Regions from separate parts of the Paenibacillus sp. FSL R5-0923 genome, predicted to be linked through region 1. Evidence: riboswitches for the same ligand, from Rfam matches in the RefSeq annotation. Region 1 holds a riboswitch; the other holds the start of a gene.
The links. A riboswitch is a leader RNA that binds a small molecule or an ion and turns the genes downstream of it on or off. The one in region 1 is predicted to bind S-adenosylmethionine.
Positions count from the first base shown of each region.

Region 2: another riboswitch for S-adenosylmethionine. It lies ahead of metA (homoserine O-acetyltransferase MetA); the one in region 1 lies ahead of MKX35_RS08265 (methionine ABC transporter ATP-binding protein).

Region 1 is NZ_JBBPAT010000001.1:1,843,587-1,846,707, reverse strand. It holds gene MKX35_RS08275 (MetQ/NlpA family ABC transporter substrate-binding protein) at 1-25, opposite strand, end outside; gene MKX35_RS08270 (methionine ABC transporter permease) at 84-743, opposite strand; gene MKX35_RS08265 (methionine ABC transporter ATP-binding protein) at 743-1,759, opposite strand; SAM riboswitch class I at 1,860-1,999, opposite strand; gene MKX35_RS08260 (Cthe_2314 family HEPN domain-containing protein) at 2,100-2,834, opposite strand; gene MKX35_RS08255 (COX15/CtaA family protein) at 2,944-3,121, opposite strand, start outside.
Region 2 is NZ_JBBPAT010000002.1:1,171,458-1,174,578, forward strand. It holds gene MKX35_RS30290 (HRDC domain-containing protein) at 1-118, shown strand, start outside; gene corA (magnesium/cobalt transporter CorA) at 201-1,136, opposite strand; SAM riboswitch class I at 1,535-1,665, shown strand; gene metA (homoserine O-acetyltransferase MetA) at 1,779-2,699, shown strand; gene MKX35_RS30305 (aminotransferase class I/II-fold pyridoxal phosphate-dependent enzyme) at 2,736-3,121, shown strand, end outside.

The DNA.
Region 1 (3,121 bases):
AAAAAGTAAGTAGTAATTTTTTCATTTTAAATCCCCCTCTTATCCTTGGTATTTGTATGAATAAGGCTATATATGGACGTACCTTATTTCCGTGTGAAATGTCGTACTAGTCGATCACCGGCCATTTGTAGCAGTTGCACCAGTATGACCATTAAGACTACAGAGATAATCATAACTTCCTTCTCATATCGGTAATATCCGTAACGAATCGCTAGATCCCCTAGCCCGCCGCCGCCTACCATCCCGGACATTGCCGTATAGGAGACCAGTGTAACCAGTGTGATCGTAACCCCAGCGAGCAGACCTGGACGAGCCTCTGGCAAAAGAACACGCATAACGATCTGATTCGTGGATGCTCCCATCCCTTGCGCCGCTTCGATTACTCCACGATCCACTTCTCTTAATGCCGTTTCCACCAAGCGAGCAAAGAATGGAGCTGCACCAATCACGAGTGGTGGAATCGTACCGAGTACTCCGATGGAAGTTCCAACAACGGCTTTGCTAAATGGAATTAATGCTACCATCAAAATGATAAACGGTACCGAACGTAGGATGTTTACGACGAACGATAAGACCGAGTAAATTACTCTGATTACTATACTATTCGATCTTCCCCATAAATACAATACAATTCCGAGTGGTAAACCAAGAATAATTGTGAACAATCCAGAGAATATTAACATTTGCAAGGTAGCAACTGTAGCATCCATCATTTCTTGCCAGTTTAAGTCTGCGAAATTCATTACGAAATCACCTCCACTTCAAGGCCTTGAGCGGTTAGTTCGGCTATCGTCACAGCGATCGCTTCAGCTGGACCTTCGAACCGAACAATCATTTGTCCATAAGGTACGTCTTTTATCGTTGAGATGGTACCATGCAGAATGGCGAAGCTAACACCTGTCTCACGTACTACATTGGAAAGTGCAGAGCCGTAGGTCTTCTCTCCAAAAAAAGTAATTTTGACGGCCTGAGAGTTGTCCCCAGCAGCAGCGTCAAGCGCCGTACGAAGGGGTCCCTCATTCTGTGATTCACTGCGAATGAAATCGCGAGTGACCTCATGCTGCGGCTTCAGGAATACCTCCGTAACTTTACCTTGCTCAACGATACCACCACCATGAATGACCGCAACACGGTCGCAGATGCTCTGAATCACGTGCATTTCGTGAGTGATCAGCACAATGGTAAGATGGAATCGTTTATTAATATCGAGCAATAGCTTAAGAATAGAGTCTGTCGTTTGTGGGTCAAGCGCAGAGGTTGCTTCGTCACACAGCAGCACATCAGGGTCGCTGGCAAGTGCCCGTGCGATGCCGACCCGCTGCTTTTGTCCGCCTGATAATTGGGAGGGATATTTATCCCGGTGTTCTTCAAGCCCCACTAAGGCAAGCAAATCTTTCACTTTAGTATCAATATCTGCTCTCGAGGTGCCTGTGAGTCGCAGAGGAAAAGCAATGTTATCGTACACCGTCGCAGAAGATAGCAGATTGAAATGTTGAAAAATCATCCCAATTTTGCGCCGCTGTTCCTGCAGCTGACCTTGAGTAAGCTTAGTTAGTTCAATGCCATCTACCCATACTTCCCCTTCTGTCGGACGCTCCAACAGATTAATGCAACGGATCAATGTACTTTTCCCCGCTCCAGAATGGCCAATAACTCCGAATATTTCACCTTTCTCGATAGACAAATTCAATCCGGAAAGTGCTGTAGCCGCATGGCTGCCTTTTCCATATACCTTTGTTATTCCTTTTAGATTAATCAACGCTCGTCGCCCCCTTTATATTTCACTTATTCCATACAAAAAAACCTCCGACGATCGATGCAGATCGCAAGAGGCTCTGTGTGTTTATTTAGACAATGCCTTCTCATCTGCCAACGACCACAAACCTTGCGTCATTGTAGGAATTAGCACCATGACATTTGTACATAACGCTAATCGCGCTGTATACAAATCGGTTGCCGGGCTTCATCGGGCCTATCCCTCCGCCACTCTCGATAAGATATAGAGTATGAAATTTTATATTTGAATTCGTACAGACTTTAATGCAAGCATAAGTATAGTAAGTTTCTTGTTTTTTGTCAAAAGGAAATATCTTGAACGCTTAGGTTTGTACACGCTTTGCCTTGCTGATTTCCTTACGCAGCTGTTCATTGCTGTAGCTGAATGCCGCGATTAATGTTTTACAGTTCATTTCAAGGGACTGCTTTAAATCCTCAAGATGGCTATCTAAATCCTCAAGCTGAATTTTGTCATGCAAGCCTTGATGCCGCTGCCATAAATCATCCTGCATTTCGGAATTCATATAATGAATTTCAGCATTTCTGCGCTTGCGTAGATTCTCCAGTGGATCACGATAAGAGTTCTTGATCTGTTCCAATTGATCTGCTAGCGCAGGATGCACATTCAATAACTGAAGTTGACGCAGTACTGTAAAATAAGAAAAGTGCGTTTTTAATTTGGAAGTTTTGAGGTCATAAAAATGATTCAGTACCGTTCCAAGCTTGTCCAGAAGAGAGAACACACGAATAAATCCATCTTTATAAAAATAAACATACCGCGCATAATCGCCTTGTTCCACTGGTGACATATCATCCATATAACCAGCGATTACCGATTTCCGGTAAAAAGCAGCTGCGAACCAGCTTTGCTCCAATTCATCCAATGAGGAGATCAATCCACGTGTCCAAATCTCCAGCTTGCGGTATTCATGGTCATTATCCTCATGAGCGTTCATTTCCTTGCGCAGTAAGGCTGCAAATGTGGCCATGTTCTCCATCGCGTCAGCCAATACACCGCTGTTCTTTCGAGGCGGCTCTCCAAGTATAACCCGCAGCATATCCCAGTCCTCCTAAAGTTTTGTCCAGCACCACGATATACCGATTTCCACTTTATTATTCCGCAGGTAAAGCGACTCTATCCACGGTGGGAACTTTCTACCAAGGGTGTTACAACGGTGTCATTGGATTCGTTGGATTTTTTTCAACAACTACATTTCTCGCGCGATTCAGCTGCCAGACTCTTACACTCATATAACATAAGACACCAAACAAACTAGCGATCAACAAAATATGAGCCAAAGCGGCAAATATGTACAATCTTTCATTATCTAGTGTGTAAACAACA
Region 2 (3,121 bases), on a different contig from region 1:
TGGCGACGACTTTTCCGCTGCTGAAGGATTGGATATTTATTATGAGCGTCTGCGATTGATACGCATCCGTTTCCGTCGAGAGCATACGCATAAAGTGGGCATGGCGACCAGCTTTTAAATTTGCGCATACCAAAAAGACGAAGGCTTCCTTATACCTTACGGTTACAGGGCCTTCGTCTTGCTTATTCGTCCGGTTCGTTTCATAGCCATTCCTTCTTGCGGAAAACATAGAGCATCCCACAGCCTAAAGTCAACATGATGCCTATAACGCCATAATAGCCATATTTCGTATGAAGCTCGGGCATATGATCAAAGTTCATACCGTAGATTCCGGTAATTACGGTCAGGGGCATGAATATTGTTGTGATCGCAGTAAAGACTCTCATAATTTCATTCGCGCGGTTGGCGATACTGGATTGGTATGCCTCTCGTAAGTTGCCCATGAGATCGCGATACGTCTCAAAGGTTTCAGATATTTTAACCGCATTTTCATAAATGTCGCTAAAATATTTCTGCAGCTGATCATCAATCAGACGGAGGTCTTTTTTATTTAGGGTATTGATCACTTCTTTTTGTGGCCCCAGCATTTTCTTCAACCATAGAATTTCACTTCGCAGACCGATAATTTCACTAAGATGTGACTTTTTGGTATGCATGAGGATATCTTCTTCCAGCTTCTCAATCCGAGCTTCAATTCGGTCGCCGACGGAGAAATAGTTATCAACGACAAGGTCAATTAGCAAGTAAAGGAACATATCCGGTTCACTTACTTCTTGCTCCCAGAGCATAGGCTTCAGGATTCGTAGTTCATTGATCTTTTGTTTCGTGACAGTGATGATGTAATGTCTTCCAAGGAATACATTGAGTGCCCGTAGGAAAATTTCTTCATCGTCAAAGCGAATGCTATTTACAACAATAAAGTAGTGACTTTCGTATATTTCGATCTTTGGACGCTGATCCTCTTCGCTAAGGCAATCCTCAACAGCAAGATCATGTAGGTTGAACAAGGGCTGAAGCAGCTCCAAATCCTCAACATCGGCGTCAATCCAATAGAACCCTTCCGTTGGGGGTGTTAGTGTTTCATCAATTTCATCAATAGGTGTAAAAACCCCTGCATTTACCAGCCGGATTTTCATCTGATTTCACTCCTCCTATCCCCAGGTCTTCACTAGGGACTGCTAAATTAAGCACAGAGAAAAAAATCAGCTTGGCCGGCGGTACAATCAATACATAGGGCCAAATGACGTTTCGAGGGCATGAAGAAGAACTGCTCCCGCCGCCGGCAAGCTGATGATTATCCTGTGTGGTTGCTCATTCTGTACACATATTTGCGAGCTCGGGTCGCCTTCCATCCTTCTTCTCACCTCTTCTTTTCGTTCAGGTATGAAATACTTGTCTAGTATAACAACGGAGTATGCCTCTTTCAAGCAAATTTATTGTGATTTTGAGGCTTCTTCAGCATTGTATGGACTTGACGAAAAGGAGGTTCATGATTTAAAGTGAATTTTAAAGTAATTTAATTGAATACAGCTAAATCTTATCAAGAGCAGGTGGAGGGACTAGCCCTATGAAACCCGGCAACCGGCGTGTAAACGCACGGTGCTAATTCTTGCGGAATTTCTGCAGACGTCTAATCGTCTTCAGGAACATTCTGGCAGATGAGAGAGGCGCATATGACTGTAGATATGACCTTTCTCGATTTCCGAGGAAGGTCTTTTTATGTTCAGCAAGCCGCAGTGCGGCAAAATAACTAAATTCAGCTAAGGAGTGGAAAGACAATGCCAATTAAAATTCCCGACAGTTTACCGGCGAAAGAAGTACTATCCGGAGAAAATATTTTTGTGATGGACGAAAGTCAGGCTTTCCATCAGGATATCCGTCCACTACGGATTGCTATTCTGAACCTCATGCCGACTAAAGAGACGACAGAGACTCAATTGCTGCGTTTAATTGGAAATTCGCCACTACAAGTTGATGTTACTTTATTGCATCCGCGTTCCCATATTTCCAAGAATACTTCTGCTGAACATTTGAAGAGCTTTTACAAAACCTTTGACGAGATCAGCCACCGCCGTTTGGATGGTTTAATCGTTACAGGTGCTCCTGTAGAACAAATGGAGTTCGAGGAAGTATCGTATTGGGAAGAACTGAAAGAGATTTTTGAATGGAGCAAGGACAATGTGACTTCAACCATGCATATTTGTTGGGCGGCACAGGCAGGCTTATATCATCATTTTGGTGTTCGTAAAGTGGCATTGCCTGAGAAATGCTTTGGCGTCTTCGCTCATACGATTAATCAAAATAACATTAAACTGTTGCGCGGCTTTGACGAGGTATTCCATGTACCACACTCTCGTCATACCGATGTCTCCCGTGAAGATATTGAGAATAACCCAGATCTGCAGATTCTGGCGGAATCCGAAGAAGCTGGTATGTATCTAGTGGCTACAAACGACGGTAAACAAATATTTGTGACCGGACATTCCGAATACGATCCCCTATCCTTGAAATGGGAATATGACCGTGATGTGTCTAGAGGGATGGAGATGGCTTTGCCGAAACATTACTTCCCTAAAGATGATCCAGAACGTACACCTCCAGCAGTGTGGCGTGCGCATGCCAATTTATTATTCTCTAACTGGCTCAATTACTATGTATATCAAGAAACGCCTTATGATATCGACCCGATTGTTTATTAATAATAGCGCTACAATATAAATTAGGAGGCATTAATCATGGATGACAAACTTAGGATTGAAAGTAGACTGGCTCAAATAGGTTCTCAAGAAGATCCTGCCACAGGAGCAATTAATTTTCCGATTTATAATGCAACGGCATTTCGTCATCCAAAACTCGGTCAAAGCACAGGGTTTGATTATAGCCGCACCAAGAGTCCGACCCGTTCAGTGCTTGAGAATGCAGCTGCGGAACTGGAATCTGGAGATGCAGGATTTGCTTGTAGCTCAGGGATGGCAGCGATACAAACAGTGCTTACCTTGTTCGCTCAAGGCGACCATCTGATCGTTTCGCTGGATCTTTACGGCGGTACCTATCGTTTGTTGGAACGGATTATGTCCAAGTTTGGAATCACTGCTTCTTATGTAGACACGAATGATTTGGA